DNA from 4 places in the Ensifer sp. ZNC0028 genome. Region 1 is predicted to be linked to each of the others. Evidence: predicted binding sites of a transcription regulator. Region 1 holds the regulator's gene; each other region holds the start of a gene.

Region 1 (4,300 bases):
GGTGACGTTCACGAACAGAAACTTTCCGCTCGCGTCGCCAGCGGCGGTCGCCGAAGCGCTCCAGGGCTCGGTCTTGTCGAAGCGGAACGTCAGGTCGTATTCCTTGCCGACCTCGAGCGACCGCCAGTCGTCGCTGGCGAAGCTCATGTAGAGCGGCGACTCAGAGCCCTTGGGATAGAACCCCAGCCGCAAGGTGACGCCGCCGTCGAATTCCGACGAGATGAAGCAGGAGCCCTCCATCGAGGTGTCGGATGCAACGGTCCAGCCGTCGACGTCCTTCCACTTGATGATTTCGGACTCCTCAGCCGCGGCCGATCCCGCGGCGATCAGACAGCTTACCAATCCGACCAGCAATCTACGCATGCAAAACCCCCGTTTGCCCGCATTTTGATAGGTCCCCGCGCCGCTGTCGAGGGTACCGAGCCCGATACCAGCAACATTTTAGGAATATTCACCTCTCTGCGGCAAGCGGACGCGCCCATCACATGGCGAAAGGATCTTTCGACGACTTGGTCTGGCCGCCACCGGCAAAGGGATCGTTGTTCGGGGCAGTGCCACCGGCGCCGGCAAAGGGATCGTTCGCTGCCCCCTGCCCGCCATTCGGGATCAAGGCGCTCACCGCCTCCTGACATTTGAACATCTCGCTCACCGCTTTCATCGAATCGCGCAGGCTGAGGCTCGCGACGACGCGTCCCTCGAAGGCCAGCGCCAAGGTGTTCTTGCGAACGAATTCGGTAAAGAAGTCGGTGTTGGAAAAGTTGACGACGAGGGCCTTGGCGCCGGTAAGATCGACGCCGAACGCAACGGCCGGCCACTGGCGACCACGGTCGAGCTGCAAGGCGACATCGTATTCCCGCTGCGGCTCGATGGATTTCCAGTCGGCATTGCCGATCGAAAGAAACGCCAGGTTCGCCGACCCCCGCGGATAAAAGCCGATACGAAGGATCGCACCCGCATCATAGCTCGTCGCGGCGTAACACGAGCCTCCCAGGGAAGGATCGGAACCCACCGTCCAGGCGTTGATCCGTTTCCAGATGTTCGAACGCCCTTCTTCAGCAGACGCCGCTCCGGCCGTGAGCAACAGACCGAGCACCACCAACGACAATCTACGCATGCAATTACCCCACTTTCCACGCAAAGTTATCTTTTTTTGACCTCCTGTCGAGACGGTGAAGCCCCTTCCTCGCAGGGATTTTTGCGCATCCCCCACCCCCGGCCCCAGAGCCGATAGTGCCAGTGCGTTCTTCGCCCGTCGCAAGAGGAACGGTCAAGATGAACTCGAGGTGCAGCGGCTGGCGCAAATCAGACACAGCCTGCAGGCAAAGAGCTGTTGAACACGGCAGAGTGATCGCCATGCTTGCTGGACTTCGGAACGAAAGCACGGTTCACATCGTTTCCCACCCTGTAGTGCCACCCCCTTCATCAAGTGGACGTTCCCCGTGCTTGCCGCCCTGCTTCTCGCTTCGATAGTCGCATCGCCCAATATGCCTGACGTCAAGCTCAGCGCTGCGACGGTGGATGAACTCCAGACCGATTTCGAACGGGCCGTGCCGTGCCACCAGATCGATGGACGCAACGTGTGGAAGGGCGCGCTGGCGTTCTACATCCAGTCCTTCGTTTATGACGGCGACACGCCCGTCGCGACCGACGCGGCCGACGCGGTGCTTCCGGAAGACAACAGCGCAGAGACGGTGAAGGAGTTCGAGGACGCCTGCTCGACCTCGCAAGCGACCTAAATCTCTCCTCATAGAGCCCCGCGATTCGCTCGAATCAGCTGCGCGACTGGCGCCTGCCGGCGCGTTTTTGGCACGCAACCGTCGCCGAAAAGCGCCCTGCTCCCGCAAAAGTGACCGATAGACACCCGCAGAAGCGGCCAATTGCCTGAATTCACGGAATTTTAGGCACTTGCGGAACACATATGGAACAGATAGTGTCTGTTCTTGATTTGTTTCACGCCTCTGGAGCGACGTGCCATGCTGACCCGCAAGCAACAGGAATTGCTTCTGTTCATTCACGAACGCATGAAGGAGTCGGGCGTACCGCCGTCATTCGATGAAATGAAGGATGCGCTCGACCTGGCGTCGAAGTCCGGCATCCACCGTTTGATCACCGCGCTCGAAGAACGCGGCTTCATTCGCCGGCTGCCGAACCGGGCGCGCGCGCTCGAAGTCATCAAGCTTCCGGAAGCTTACGCCGCCGGCCAGCAGCAGCCGCGCAGGGGCTTCTCGCCGAGCGTGATCGAAGGCAGCCTTGGAAAGCCGCCGGCGGCCGCTCCTGCCGCGCCGAAGCCCGCCCCGGTTGCCGAAAGCACGTCCGTTTCCGTCCCGGTGATGGGGCGCATCGCTGCCGGCGTTCCGATCTCGGCAATCCAGAACAACACCCACGACATCACCGTGCCGCTCGACATGATCGGCAGCGGCGAACATTACGCCCTTGAAGTGAAGGGCGATTCGATGATCGAGGCCGGCATCTTCGATGGCGACACGGTGATCATCCGCAACGGCAACTCGGCCAATCCCGGCGACATCATCGTGGCGCTCGTGGACGACGAGGAGGCGACGCTGAAGCGCTTCCGTCGCAAGGGCGCGTCGATTGCGCTCGAAGCCGCCAACCCCGCCTACGAGACGCGCATCTTCGGACCGGATCGCGTGAAGATCCAGGGCAAGCTTGTCGGGCTGATCCGCCGCTACCATTGAGCTGCAGACAGCACACCGAATCAAAAAAGAGCCTCGCCAAGGCAATTGGCGAGGCTCTTTCTATTTCGGGTGAAATCCAGATTGTCTATTCGTGGATCGTATATTCTCCGAGCTCGCAGAGATCCTGCGTGTCCTCGGTCGTATCGAGGGCCGAGCCCTCCTCGAATTCGAATCGCATGTCGTATTTGCAGACGTCCCGCCCGTCGGCAATGGTGATCTCCATGCTCTCGCCGGGGTTCAGGACCTGCCGACCGAAAACATCGTCTTCCCACTCATTGACGCCGACCGGTGACGTATAGAAGTTCGTCAGTACCACGCTGGTGTTGTTCTTCAGCTGGAAAACCAGGTCGTCAGCGTGCGCCTCAATAGCGGTCGCCGCAAAACACGCCAACGCCGTCAGGATCAGTCTCTTTTTCATTGATGCCATTGCCTCCGTTCTTAATGTTGACGGACGCTACCGATGCGGCTGATCTCAGCGGAGTCATCGTTCCCCCTCTACCGATTTCACCGAAGCGATAAGATCCGACGGAGGCATAGGAGACGTGGCTTGCGCGGACGTGGGGTCGCGAAACGACCCGCGCTGCCCTAAGGCAGAACGTCAAACCAATTCAAACGAGGTGAGATTTTTGGAGGCCTCGCCCGGAATTGAACCGGGGTACAAGGATTTGCAGTCCTCTGCGTCACCACTCCGCCACGAGGCCTCACAGCTCGGATAACCAAGCGTTGGCGCGGATTTAGAATGATTGCAGAAAAACCGCAAGAGGCATTTTCTGAAAAACGCGCCGTCGATTTGTTGGATAGATACTTTCCACAGAACGATCGCCGATGCCCGCCGATCGGCTCCCGGTTGATCTCAGCACCAGGGCGTCGGGCGTCCATCCCACGGGCGCACGAGCCCCTCGGAGACAAGCACGCGTCCAAGAGATTGATCGCCACGGGTAACCAGGCGCAGTTTTTCGCCGGCCTTGGCGTCTGATCGCCCGCCTGCCGAAACCAGCTTGAAGTCGCCCGCGTTCAGCAACTCGCGCAGGCGCTGCTTGGCGTAGAAGCCGCGCGAACGCTCCTTGTCGCAGCTTGCCTGGCGGATTCGCGGCGCATCGACGTCGGCGACACGGATCGTCTCGCCATGAAAGACGAAGGTGGAGCCATCGATCACGCAGTTGTCGTTGCGAATGCCGCAGAAATAAAACTGGTCGGTGCGGATGGACGCCGTCTTCACCTCTTCATTCGGCCGCACGACGGGGGTTGGCGGCGTGACGCCGACATTCACCGACGGCACCGGTGCGGCCAGGGCGACCTTCGTGACCGGGTCGGGCTTCGGATTAGGCTTGTGCCTGTCCGCCTGATGCGCGACGCGCTCCTGCGCTTCAGGAACGGCACGCGGAGGCTTCGGCTTCGTTTCCGTTCGCGACGCAAAAGCCACGACATCGGAAACCACGGGCCAGTGCCGCAACTCGGCGCGATGGTCATAGGCCATGACGCCGCCAAGGGTGAGCGCTGCGGCCAGATACCACGGCGCCATGCCGCCCTGCTTGCTGCTGCTTCTGCCCGAACTGCGGCGTCGACGTTTCGTAGTGGCTTTGGCCATCGGTCCCCATCCTGAT
Region 2 (4,300 bases), on a different contig from region 1:
TCGGAAAGCGGTGGCTGGAGGTCGATCGGAGCCGGGCGGAAGAGCAGGGCGCTCTTCACCTCCAGGGGTGTTATCTGCCGGTCGGAGATCAGCACGTGCACGCCGCGCTCGGTCATCTTGTAGAGCGAGGCGGCAAATTGGCTCGGCAACCGCACGCAGCCATGGGAGGCCGGATAGTCCGGCACATGGTTGGAGCCGTGCAGCGCAATGCCCGACCAGGTAAGCCGCTGCATGAACGGCATCGGCGCGTTCGAATAGATGTTCGACTTGTGATGGCGCCGCTTTTCGAGGATCGAAAAGATGCCCGATGGCGTGGTGTGACCCGCCTTGCCGGTCGAGACCGGCGACGTCGCAATGACAGCGTCGCCGTCATAGACGACGAGCGATTGCTGGTCCTTCGAGACGATGATCTGCAGCGGCCCGCGACTGCCTGCAAAACCGGTGGCCGGCGACAAGAGCAGTGCGACGACGCTGGCGGTGAGAGCGAAACGCGATACCATACACTCAACCCAACACGTGACTTGGCGAACAAGCCTAGTCGCCAATCTTTAAGGAATTCATCCTGATGTGTGTGGGGTCGATCAAGGTTGCGTGATCGCTCTGCGAGGCGTGTCTGCTCGAGCAAGCGCGCCTGCGGTTTTACGGATCGCGTTTTTTGGTGCCGAACGTGTAGCCGGTTTCAACGCTCGCCTTGCCGAACTTGTCGCGCAGCCTGTTCATCGCGTCCTCGGCCGCAGCGCGTCTGGTGGCCGCGGGATCAACGAGATCCGGCGGATCGGCGAGATCCGGGGCGGAGAGATCGCTGACTCCGATACCGATCAGCCGATACTTCGTTCCGTCCGCCTCTTTTTCCAGAAGCTGCAGGCCGATGCGAAAGATGCGGTCGGCAAGGCGGGTAGGGCTGTCCAGGCGCCTGTTGCGGGTGCGGATCTTGAAGTCGGCGGTTTTGAGCTTAAGAACGACCGTCTGGCCAGCGAGTTCGGACTTTCGCAGCCGGTGGGCCACCTGCTCGCTGAGGCGCCGCAGATGCGTGACAAGGTCGTCGTAGCGCGCGATATCGTCGTTGAACGTCGTCTCTGAGGATACGCTCTTGGCTTCGCCATCGATTTCGACCGCTCTTTCGTCGAGCCCGCGCGACAGGCGGAAGAGCCGTTGCCCCATGGTGCCGTAGCGGCGCATGAGGTCGCCTTCCTCCATGGTCTGCAATTGCCCGATCGTGCGCACGCCGTCACGCTCCAGCGTCGCGGCAAAGGCCTTGCCGACGCCCCAGATCAGGGTCACCGGCTTTTCCCGCAGGAAGTCCAGCGCCTCGGCCTGGCCGATGACGGAAAAGCCGCGCGGCTTTTGCAGGTCTGACGCCACCTTGGCGAGGAACTTGCAATAGGAGAGGCCGACCGAGACGGTGATGCCGATCTCCTGCTCGATCCGGCGGGCAAGACGCGCAAGCGTGCGCGCCGGCGGATCGTGATGCAGCCGCTCCGTGCCGCTGAGTTCGAGGAAGGCCTCGTCGATCGACAGCGGCTGCACCAGCGGTGTCAGTTCCTGCATCAGCGTGCGCACCTCGCGGCCGACACGGGCGTATTTCTCCATATTAGGCTTGATGACGATGGCCTGCGGGCAGGCTTCCAGCGCCTTGAACATCGGCATCGCCGAGCGCACGCCGTGAATGCGGGCGACGTAGCAGGCGGTGGAGACCACGCCGCGCTTGCCACCGCCGATGATCACCGGCTTGTCGGCGAGCTCCGGGTTGTCGCGCTTCTCGATCGAGGCATAGAAGGCGTCACAGTCGATGTGCGCCAGCGTCAGGTCATAGAGCTCCGCATGCCGCAGAATGCGCGGGCTGCCACAGGCCAGGCAGCGCCGCACCGACGCCGCCTGTTCCTTGAGGCAGTCGCGGCAGAAGCCTGGAGAGTGAGCAGCGCTGTCGGGCATATCGGGAACAAATATTGAACATTGCGACCTTAAGCTCTACTCTAGCGAGTCTCAAGGAGGCGCGATTGGAAATCACAATGCAATTGTCGCCGTTGAAAAGGATCGCCGGGCGCGTCTCGCGCAGCGCGGGCGTAGCTGAATTTGCGCCGCCGGGCAGCCGGTCCGGGCTAGCCGCGGAAATGTGCGCGAATGGCGGCAGCTGCCTCCGGCCAATCGGCGACAGCACGAATGTCTGCGTCGAGCTTCGGCGCGAGCGCCTTGAAATCCGAGTCGGCCATGAGGTTGATCGGCAGGCAGGACGGCGCGTGATCCTTCACCGATCGCAAATTGCGAAGCATGTCGTCGATGAAGACCAGCGGAACGGTTCGGCCGCCGTGAAGTTTTTGGACGATCGGGCCCTTGGGCTCTTCGGACGCAAGCAGCGGATAGGGAAGGCCGAGCCGATCGAGAAGCGCGCGGCGGACCGTGGCGTGCTGCGGCGGCATCGCGGTCAGAAAGACGATATCGGCTTCCTCCGACAATGCGGCGAGCGTCTCGACGGCCCTGGCGGCGGGCGTCTGCCAACGATCTTGCGAGCCGTAGAAGGCGTCGAGCAGGATTTTGACCTCCGGCTCAGCCACTGGCTGCTCGTCCGCATGCGTAATGATGTTGCCGGTCAGGCGGAACGACCGGGGCAGCAGCACATGGCCGCAGCTCCCGAGGAACGCTTTGAACGGATTGATGAATTCGAGCACGACATCGTCGATGTCACTGACGATCAGCGGGCGGTTGCCAAGCGTGATGCTGTGAACTGTCGGCGCGTTTGCCACCCTCAATCCTCGAAGCCTGCGTGGCCGGAAAGCACCGTATGGGCGCGCACAACGTCTTCGGGCGCCGTACCGGTCGCTGTACAGAATGCCATCAGGGTCGGCTCATGGTCCATCAGAAAGGCGACGAGCCCGCCCATGAAGCCGGGTTCGGCGATGGCGTTGCGCAGCGCCGTCGGGTCTGTGCCGGTCAGCGCCAGGAAACGGGACAGGAGTTCCGGCTCGCCGGCAAGCCAGGCGAGAATGTCTACTGCAATTTCGTCGGCGCTCTTCAATGGTTTGTCCCCGTATGGTTTTTACGTGCGGAGTTACCTATTTTTCAACCAAATAGGCCTATCTCTGACGTTGAGGAAATGGGTCGAGTCGTCGGCTCCGCACGTTAATTGTCCTGAGGAGACTTGCAAGGTGACGATGGACAGCAAGGGATCGACATGCCCAAACAGGTGATGATTGTTGAGGACAACGAGCTGAACATGAAGCTCTTCCGCGACCTGATCGAGGCCTCCGGCTATGCGACGATCCAGACTCGCAACGGCATGGAAGCGCTCGAGCTTGCGCGCAAGCATCGGCCCGATCTTATCCTGATGGACATTCAGCTGCCGGAGGTTTCCGGCCTGGAAGTGACGAAGTGGTTGAAGGAAGACGACGAACTGCACGTCATCCCGGTCATCGCGGTTACCGCATTTGCAATGAAGGGGGACGAGGAGCGTATCCGCCAGGGCGGATGCGAGGCCTATGTCTCCAAGCCGATCTCCGTACCGAAGTTCATTGAGACGATCAAAACCTACCTGGGCGATGCCTGAGCGGCGGGAAAATTGATATGACTGCGCGTATTCTTGTTGTCGATGATGTTCCGGCCAATGTGAAGCTGCTCGAGGCCCGGCTGGTTGCCGAGTACTTCGACGTGCTGACGGCCAGTGACGGTTATGCCGCCTTGGCGCTCTGCGAAAAGACGCCCATCGATCTGGTGCTGCTCGATATCATGATGCCGGGCCTCGATGGTTTCGAAGTCTGCGAGCGGCTGAAGGCCAACCCGAAGACGGCGCATATCCCGGTGGTCATGGTCACCGCGCTCGACCAGCCTTCCGACCGCGTGCGTGGCCTGAAGGCCGGGGCCGATGATTTTCTGACGAAGCCCGTCAACGATCTGCAACTGATGTCGCGGGTGAAGAGCCTGGTGCGGCTGAAGAACGTCAGCGACGAGCTACGCCTGCGGGCGCAGACGGCGCAGACGATCGGGCTTGAGGATATCGGCCGGGTGGACCGGCCAGACGAGCCAGGCAACGTCCTGCTCGTCGATGGCCGCGGCTCGTCGCAGGAGCGGCTGCAGCGTGCGCTGAAGCCGATCGCCGAGGTCTCGGTCATCTCCGATCCGCAGGCCGCACTGTTCGAGGCGGCGGAGAACAATTTCGACCTCGTCATCGTCAATGCGAATTTCGACGACTACGATCCGCTGCGGCTCTGCTCGCAGTTGCGCTCGCTGGAGCGCACCCGTTTCATCCCGATCCTGCTGATCGCCGAACAGGGCAGCGACGAACTGGTGGTGCGCGCGCTCGATCTCG
Region 3 (4,300 bases), on a different contig from region 1:
AACCGGAAGTGCCGGCGTGGCCCTCGCTACGTGGTTGCGCGGCGGTTAGCCGTCCTGGCGCAGCGGCCGGAAGCTCATGCGGTGCAGCGGGCAGGGGCCGTGGGTCTCAATGGCGCGACGGTGGGTCACCGTCGCATAGCCGGCATGGAGCGCAAAGCCGTAGCCGGGATGCGCAAGGTCGGCGCGAGCCATCATGCGGTCGCGGGTAACCTTGGCGACGATCGAAGCAGCGGCGATCGACAGCGACCGCGCGTCGCCCTTGACCACCGCCTTGGCGTGGCAGGAGAGGCCGGGCGGTACGTCGCGGCCGTCGACGAGCACGAAGCGTGCGTTCGAGGGCAGGCCGGCGACGGCCCGCCGCATCGCTTCGAGGCTTGCCTTGCGGATGTCGGTGGCGTCGATCGTGCCGGCCGACGCCGAGGCGATCGACACTTCGGATGTGGCGAGGATTTCTTCGAACAGTTTTTCGCGCGCCTGGGCCGTCAGCTTCTTGCTGTCGTCGAGTCCTGCGGGAATGGCGTCCGGATCGAGAATGACGGCAGCGGCAACCACCGGCCCCGCGAGCGGCCCACGACCGGCCTCATCCGCTCCGGCGACCGGCCAGAACCCATCGCCCTTGGCCGAAAGCTCGAAACTGAAATCGGGCGCTACGATGATATCGGGAAAAAGGGGAGAATCGGTCGATCTGCGAGACATAAGTCTAGATCGCATGATCGACCGATTCTCTTCAAGCCCCCAGGTCCGAGTGCGGCGGCGGACGGGGGATTACCGGGGCCCACGGCGGGTAAGGGGGCACCGGAACTGCTATGTGGTCTCAGGCGCCCGCCATCGGTCTTGCCTGGCGGGGCGATCATCTCTCACCGTGCGCCATTACGGGTAGCGACGGTTACCGAGACATCGGAAAGCCTTCAAAGAAGCGAGAGCTGCACCCCCGTTCCAAGCGGCGGCACGAAGAGATCGTCCCGCAGCTGCCGGCGCGTCGGGTTGAAGCCGAGACGCTTGACTGCCAGGTCGAAGCGGCGGCCGATCTGCCACGCATAAGGGCCGGCGCCCTTCATGCGTTTGCCGAACTCGGCGTCATAGTCCTTGCCGCCCCGCATGGAGCGGATGAGCGACATGACGTGCCGGTAGCGGTCCGGATAATTGCGCAGCAGCCAGTCGCGAAAGAGCGGGCTGACCTCGAGCGGCAGCCGCAGCAGCACATAGCTTGCTTCGGTTGCTCCGGCCGTCCTTGCACCTTCGAGCACACGCTCGATCTCGTGGTCGTTCAGAGCCGGAATGATCGGCGAAACGAGAACGCCGGCCGGGATTCCCGCTTCGGCAAGCATGCGGATCGCCTCCAGCCGCTTGCTCGGGGTCGAGGCCCGTGGCTCCATCGTGCGGGCCAGTTTCCGGTCGAGCGTCGTGACGGAGATGCCGACGCGCACCAGTCCCTTTTCCGCCATCGGTGCCAGGATATCGATGTCGCGGGTGACCATCGCCGATTTGGTGACGATCATGACTGGATGGTTGGCATCCCGCAGCACCTCGAGGATCTGGCGCATGACCCGCCACTCCTTCTCGATCGGCTGGTAGGGGTCGGTGTTGGTGCCGATCGCGATCGGCCGCACCCTGTAGTCCTGCCGCGCCAGTTCGCGCTCCAGAAGCCGCGGTGCGTCCGGCTTGGCAAACAGCTTCGCCTCGAAGTCGAGGCCGGCCGAGAGGCCCATATAGGCGTGTGTGGGGCGGGCGAAGCAATAGATGCAGCCATGCTCGCAGCCGCGATAGGGATTGATCGAGCGGTCGAAAGAAATGTCGGGCGACTCGTTCCTGGTGATCACCGTGCGCGGCTTCTCGACCTGAACCTCGGTCTTGAAGGGCGGCAGATCCTCCAGGCTTTCCCAGCCGTCGTCGAACGTCTCGCGGCTGCGCGGTTCGAAGCGGCCGGACATGTTGATCCCGGCGCCGCGGCCGCGACGGCGATCGATATCGATCCGCAGGCCCGTTGCGCTCATCATCGCTTCGGCCACATCTGCCGTATTGGCGGGCGCAAGCGCACCCTGCCTGATCTGAGACAGCTCGGTCATTGGAATCTCCCCGGAATCAGATATTTGATCCCGTTTTGTTCTGATTATTTTCCTATCGCGAATGGAGGAACAATTCAAGAACAAAATTGGAGTTTCGAATTTGCCGATGAAGGTGCCGCTGCAGGCCGTGTCCCGGATGTAGCAATTGCCGTGCCGATGCGTTACGAGAAACCATGCTCACGATCATCATGGAAACCCGCGACAACGAGGCCGAACTGGCACAGACGCTTGCTGTGTTGGTGGCGGGCGCCGTGGAAGGCCTGGTCAGCGATGTGATCATCCTCGATCACGGCTCGAAGGACGGTTCGTCCGACGTGGCCGATGCCGCCGGATGCCGTTTCTGCCGGGATTGGGATCTCGCTGATGTGGTGGGCTCGGCGCGCGGCGAGTGGCTGATGTTGCTGGAGCCGGGTGCGCGCCCGATCGGCCGCTGGATCGATGAGTTGGCCGAGTACGTGTCGATGAACAAGGCACCGGCCCGTTTCTCCGGATCGAGACTACATCGCAAGCCTTTCTTCCGCCGGCTGACCGGGCGTGGAAAGCCGCTGGAGACGGGATTTCTCCTGCGCAAGAACGACGCGCTTGCGGCCGCCCGCGGCAACATGGGGCTGGATGCGATGACGAATGTCCGCTCTGTCCGCAGGCTTTCGACCGAACTCGTTCCGGCCTGGGTCGCTGTCGAAGCCAGGCGGTAACGCCGGTTCCCGCGCGAAAAAATTAAAGGTGCCAGTCCCTTAGGGGACGGCACCTCCAAGCGGCTCTCAAATGACCTTGTTTGGAAGATTTCTGTCCGGGCAGCATTCTGGCTGCCCGTCGTATCCAACATTTCATTCCGCCCGGGGGACAGAGGCGGAAGGGTCTTGCGGTGCGAGGAACGGAACGTGCGGCGGTCGTTCCTCGCTGTGTCAACGCTTGAAAACTATCGGGAGGCGAAGCGAGCGTCAGTTACTAAGGTAACAGGTCGGCCGGGCCGGAACGGTCCATGCTCTTCAGCCGCGTTTCAGGTGCTCGTCGAGCCGCGGCATGATCTCCACGAAATTGCAGGGCATGTGCCGGTAGTCGAGCTGCTGTTTGAGGATGCCGTCCCACGCATCGCGGCAGGCGCCGGGCGAACCCGGAAGGACGAAGATGAAGGTGGCGTTGGCAACGCCGCCGGTTGCGCGCGACTGGATCGTCGACGTCCCGATCTTCTCGTAGGAGATACGGTGGAAGACCTCGGAGAACCCGTCCATGCGCTTTTCGAACAGCGGTTCCAGCGCCTCGGGCGTCACGTCCCGCCCGGTGAAGCCCGTTCCACCTGTCGTGATCACCACGTCGATGGTGGGATCGAGCGTCCAGGCCTTCACCTGGTCGTAGATCTTCGTCTTGTCGTCGGGAACGATGGCGCGCGCCTCAAGGCGGTGCCCGGCGTCACGCACCCGCGCTTCCAACGTGTCGCCCGACTTGTCGTCGGCGCGCGTGCGGGTGTCTGAGACCGTAAGGATGGCGATCCCGACAGGAATGAAGGGGCGCTTTTCGTCGATGCCGGCCATGCTAATTCCCTTTGCCCACTGAATTGCAGGCGAGAACGTACCACCCGGGGTAGGCCTCTGAAAGAGCGCGCGCTGTCGCAGCCGCGCGCGCCTCGCTGTCGAAAAGCCCGAAGCACGTGGCGCCTGAACCGGACATGCGCGTGAGTGTCGCTCCGGCTTGCGTCAGCGCTTGGCAGACCTCGCCGATCACGGGTTCAAGGCTCTCTGCCGGCGGCTGCAGATCGTTGCGCATCGTGGCCATGGCGGAAATCCACTCGGCAACAGTTCCGGCACCGTGAAGCGCAGCGAGCGGCGGGTTCGTTTTGTTGGAGAGCGTCCGGAACACGACCGGCGTTGAGACGGCGACGAGCGGATTGACCAGCACGATCGGCAGGGCGGGGAAATCGTCGATCGGCGTGATCTCCTCGCCGATCCCCTTCGCCAAGAGAGGCTTGCCGGCAAGGCACATCGGCACGTCCGCCCCGAGCCGCAGCGCGATGGCGGCAAGGTGGGAAGGCTCGATCGTGGCGCCCCAGAGTTCGAGAAGCCCAAGAAGCGTCGCCGCGGCATCCGCCGACCCACCGCCGATGCCCGAGGCGAGCGGCAGGTTCTTTTCGAGATGCAGGTGAACCGGCCCGGCCGAGTCGGGGGCATGCGCCCGCAGTTCGGCGCGCAGCAGGTCTCGTGCCTTCAGAACCAGATTGCCGCCATCAGCGCCGGCAT
Region 4 (4,300 bases), on a different contig from region 1:
TCGCGACCGAGAGCACCTCGCGCGAGAAGCCTCGAACCATGGCCAGGATTGCGGAAAACAGGGCGACGCCGAGAACGATACCGTCGAGAATTGTAATGGGCATTTTGTCCTTACTCCGGACCCGGTTCGTCCGGGTCTCCTCAAGCCTATCCGCCATCGGCCCTGAGTTCAGGGCATTTTCAGCCTGTTTGCGGCCCTTAAAGGGCGGCCTGCGACATCCGCATTTTCAGTCTTCGTCCTCCGCCGGTCTCAGTGCGTTTCGCGACCCCGCGATGCGCGCCACCAGATCGGGCAGGCTTTCCATCTCGCTCCAGCGGCCATTGCCGTTTTTCGGCAGTTCGGTCGAAGCGGACGGCAGGACCGCCTGCGAGAACCCGAGCTTCTCGGCTTCCTTAAGGCGTTGTGCGGTATGCGCAACCGGCCGGATGGCACCCGACAAGCTGACTTCGCCGAAATAGACGCAATCCGCCGGAAGGGCAAGCCCGGCAAGCGATGAAACCAGTGCGGAAGCCACAGCCAGGTCTGCTGCCGGCTCGGAAATGCGGTAACCGCCGGCGATGTTGAGATAGACGTCGTGCTGGCCGAGCCGCACGCCGCAATGGGCTTCGAGCACGGCGAGGATCATCGAGAGCCGCGCGGAATCCCAGCCGACGATCGCGCGTCTCGGCGTGCCGAGCGAGGTCGGCGCGACCAGCGCCTGCACTTCGACGAGGACGGGCCGGGTGCCTTCCATGCCGGCAAAGACGGCGGCGCCTGGCGATTTCTCGTTGCGTTCGCCGAGGAAGAGTTCCGACGGGTTGGCAACCTCGCGCAGGCCCTTGTCCGACATCTCGAACACGCCGATCTCGTCGGTCGGGCCGAAGCGGTTCTTGACGGTGCGCAGGATGCGGTAGTGATGGCCGCGGTCGCCTTCGAAATAGAGCACGGCATCGACCATGTGCTCGACGACGCGCGGACCGGCGATCTGGCCTTCCTTGGTGACGTGGCCGACGAGCACGACGGCGGTCCCCGTCTGTTTGGCAAAGCGGATCATTGCCTGAACGCCGGTGCGAACCTGGGTCACCGTGCCCGGCGCCGAATCGACGATGTCGCTCCAGAGCGTCTGGATCGAATCGATGATCACCAGATCCGGGCGCTTGCCTTCCGACAGCGTTGCCAGAATGTCCTCGACGTTGGTCTCGGCGGCGAGCAGCACGTCGCTGTCGGCAGCGCCAAGCCGCTGGGCGCGAAGGCGCACCTGCGCCACGGCCTCTTCGCCCGAGACATAGATGACGCGGTGGTTGCGGCGCGAGAGCGCGGCCGCCGCCTGCATCAGCACGGTCGACTTGCCGATGCCGGGATCACCGCCGACGAGCAGCGCCGAGCCGCGCACGAAGCCGCCGCCGGTCACCCGGTCGAGTTCCGAGATGCCTGTCTGGATGCGTGGCGCGTCTTCGATCTCGCCCGAGAGCGTGGTGAGCGCCACCGGGCGTCCCTTCTTCGGCGCCCGCGACGGACCGCCACCGATGCCTGCCGTCGGATTGTCCTCGATGATCGTGTTCCACTCGCCGCAGCCTTCGCACTTGCCCACCCAGCGGGTGTGGACCGTGCCGCAGTTCTGGCAGATGAATTGGGTACGCGCTTTCGCCATCGGCATCGACTTTCGGAATGTGAGACCGCCGACGTCGCGATCGGGCGTCGGCGGAAAAGAATCACTTGTATCGTCACATAATGCCGCGAAACGCGGAACAAAAGGTGAATTTCAGTGGGAATGACTGAAAAATGATATGAAGGACGGCGTCACGCGCCGCCGACATAGTGCCTGGCATAGCGATGTCCGAGGCTGGTCAGCATCTCGTAGCCGATCGTACCGCCGGCGCGCGCGACATCGTCTATGGCGACGTGCCGCCCGAAGAGCTCGATGTAATCGCCCGGCCGCACAGTACCCGTGGGAAGGTCGGTGACGTCGAAAAGGCTGAGATCCATGGTGACGCGGCCGACATGCGGCACTTTCCGGCCATGCAGGAAGCCGAAGGCCCCTGATGGCGTTGCCTGCCTGAGGGTGACGCCGCCGCCGGAGACCGAGCGGTGGTATCCATCGGCATAGCCGACTGCGACGGTCGCGATACGGCTGTCGCGGTCGAAGCGGGCGGATGCGCCATAGCTCGCTGTGCCGCCGGCGGCCACATCGCGAACCTGGATGATCCGTGCCTCGGCGGTCACCACCGGTTTCATCGGGTTGGGGACGTCGTTCACCGCCTCGCCGCCATAAACGGCGATGCCCGGCCGGGTCAGGTCGAAGTGATAGTCGGGCCCGAGGAAAACGCCGCCGGAGTTGGCAAGGCTCGCATCGACGCCTTCATAGGCGGCGGTCGCTTCGTGGAAGCGCCGGAGCTGAATGCCGTTCAGCCGGTGTTCGGGATCGTCGGCGCAGACGAGGTGGCTCATGATCAGCACCGGCGAAAAGCTCGCCGGCCGCGCCGGGTCTGTCGCAAGCGCAACGGCCAGCTCGACCGTAAGGCCGAGCCGGTTCATGCCGGTATCGACATGCAGCACGCAAGGGTGGTCGCCCCGTTCGGAGAGTGCGGCCATGAACACGGCCAGCTGCTCGTCCGAATTGATGACCGGCACCAGGTCATTGTCGAAGAAAAGCGCCTCGTTGCCGGGCCACATGCCGGCGAGAATGTAGATGCGGCCGTCCGGAACCAGGGGGCGGAGATCGGCACCTTCCTCGGCATTGGCAACGAAGAAGTCGCGCGCGCCGGCGGCATAGAGGGCAGTGGCTGCCTGATCGATCCCGAGTCCATAGGCGTCCGCTTTGAGCACTGCCGCCGCCCGCGCCTTGCCCGAGCGGGCATTCATCGCGCGCCAGTTGTCGGTGAGGGCGCCGAGGTCGATGGTGAGCCGGTTGGAGGCGGCGAGAAATTCTGGAGGGAGCATGCCGGGTACTCTGCCGTGGACGATCCAAGAGCAATACAGCCTAGCGCCCACTGTCGCAAATGCCGGCCTGTCGCACCGATTGAAAGCGCCTCGGTTTTGAACGAGCACTTTTGTGCAAGACGCGGGCGCGTAGCATCACTATTCTCTCCCCATGCAGACGATTTCGCAGCAGCAGGCCATCGATGACACGCCGATTGAGGGCGCCGAGCGCACGCGCTTCTGGCGGGATCCCCGTTTCATGGGCATGGAATGTCTGACGGCGACCTTCATCACCCACGAATTCGCGCCGCATGCGCACGAGACTTTCAGCATCGGCGCCATCGAGGCCGGTTCGCAGATTAGCAAGATCAAGGGCGAGCGCTCGGAAGCAGGCCCGGGTTTTTTCTATCTCATCAACCCCGACGAGATCCACGACGGCCATCCCGGTGGCAGCGGTTACCGTTATCGCATGGTTTACCCGAGCGCCGAGCTTCTGGTGAACATCATCGAGGACGTGACCGGCCGCGCCTTCAAGGGCACGCCGTCCTTTTCCAGGCGCGTGCTGCAGGCGCCGGATCTGGCGATTGCCTTTCATCACGCGCACCGCATGCTCGAACTGAACGGCGGCACCCTCGAGGCGGAAGAGAGCATGTTCAGCGTTCTCGCCACGATGTTCGAGCGCCATGGCAGCACGATCATCACGCCGATCGAAACGCGGGAGCAATCGGCGGTGCACCGGGCGCGCGACTTCCTGGCGGAAAACTATGCCGAGGATGTCGGGCTCGAGGAACTGGCGAAAGTCGCCGGCCTCAGCCGCGCCCACCTCATCCGCGCGTTCCGCAAGGAGTTCCACATCACGCCGCACGCGTACCTGACCGACAAGCGCGTGCGGGCGGCAAAGACGTTGCTGCGGCACGGCTGGTCGGCGGTGGACGCGGCCTATCAATGCGGCTTTGCCGACCAGGCGCATTTCAGCCGTCATTTCAAGGCGCGCACCGGCGTCACCCCCGGGGCCTTCCGCGCCGGCTGATCACTTTCGTTCAAGACGATCCTCAACCCGAGACCTAGAACACGCGGGTGATTGCGACGGCGCGCCTGCGTGGAAAGGCGGCGCATCGCGCGAATGGAGACGTGGACGTTGCAGGAAAGAAGTGCGTTTCAGGAATTTCGGGCCGCGGCAGTCGCCATGACGCCGCTGATCGTTGCGGTTATGCCGGTGGGCCTCGTGTTCGGCGCGGTGGCTGCGAGCAAGGGGCTCACGCCGGCCGAGGTGGCGCTGATGAGCGCGCTGGTCTTTGCCGGCGGATCGCAGTTCGTCGCCATGGATATCTGGACGCATCCGGCGTCCTGGGCAGCACTTGGCTTTTCGGCCCTGCTCGTCAACATTCGCCATGTGCTGATG

What was found. Region 1 encodes LexA, which represses DNA repair genes until DNA is damaged. Its sites were predicted from a motif close to TGTTCNNNNTGTGTTCNG; they were not measured.
Region 2: L981_RS08810 (DNA polymerase IV) is a predicted target of LexA. The motif match lies at 1,936-1,953, and genes of this name have one in related genera.
Region 3: L981_RS21700 (PA0069 family radical SAM protein) is a predicted target of LexA. The motif match lies at 2,132-2,149, and genes of this name have one in related genera.
Region 4: radA (DNA repair protein RadA) is a predicted target of LexA. The motif match lies at 1,724-1,741, and genes of this name have one in related genera.

The regions. Positions count from the first base shown of each region.
Region 1 covers NZ_JTLA01000035.1:17,702-22,001, reverse strand. Annotated here, with positions in the region: gene L981_RS09200 (hypothetical protein) at 1-363, opposite strand, end outside; gene L981_RS09195 (hypothetical protein) at 482-1,210, opposite strand; gene L981_RS09190 (hypothetical protein) at 1,485-1,736, shown strand; gene lexA (transcriptional repressor LexA) at 1,974-2,696, shown strand; gene L981_RS09180 (hypothetical protein) at 2,782-3,114, opposite strand; tRNA gene L981_RS09175 (tRNA-Cys) at 3,324-3,397, opposite strand; gene L981_RS09170 (thermonuclease family protein) at 3,550-4,284, opposite strand.
Region 2 covers NZ_JTLA01000034.1:6,106-10,405, forward strand. Annotated here, with positions in the region: gene L981_RS08805 (L,D-transpeptidase family protein) at 1-500, opposite strand, end outside; gene L981_RS08810 (DNA polymerase IV) at 640-1,932, opposite strand; gene L981_RS08815 (hypothetical protein) at 2,100-2,741, opposite strand; gene L981_RS08820 (DUF3572 domain-containing protein) at 2,744-3,013, opposite strand; gene L981_RS08825 (response regulator) at 3,170-3,541, shown strand; gene L981_RS08830 (PleD family two-component system response regulator) at 3,559-4,300, shown strand, end outside.
Region 3 covers NZ_JTLA01000094.1:13,949-18,248, reverse strand. Annotated here, with positions in the region: gene L981_RS21705 (ribonuclease HII) at 46-696, opposite strand; gene L981_RS21700 (PA0069 family radical SAM protein) at 909-2,066, opposite strand; gene L981_RS21695 (glycosyl transferase) at 2,240-2,761, shown strand; gene moaB (molybdenum cofactor biosynthesis protein B) at 3,056-3,598, opposite strand; gene L981_RS21685 (4-(cytidine 5'-diphospho)-2-C-methyl-D-erythritol kinase) at 3,600-4,300, opposite strand, start outside.
Region 4 covers NZ_JTLA01000009.1:2,962-7,261, forward strand. Annotated here, with positions in the region: gene L981_RS02235 (CvpA family protein) at 1-103, opposite strand, end outside; gene radA (DNA repair protein RadA) at 227-1,630, opposite strand; gene alr (alanine racemase) at 1,780-2,919, opposite strand; gene L981_RS02250 (AraC family transcriptional regulator) at 3,071-3,928, shown strand; gene L981_RS02255 (AzlC family ABC transporter permease) at 4,085-4,300, shown strand, end outside.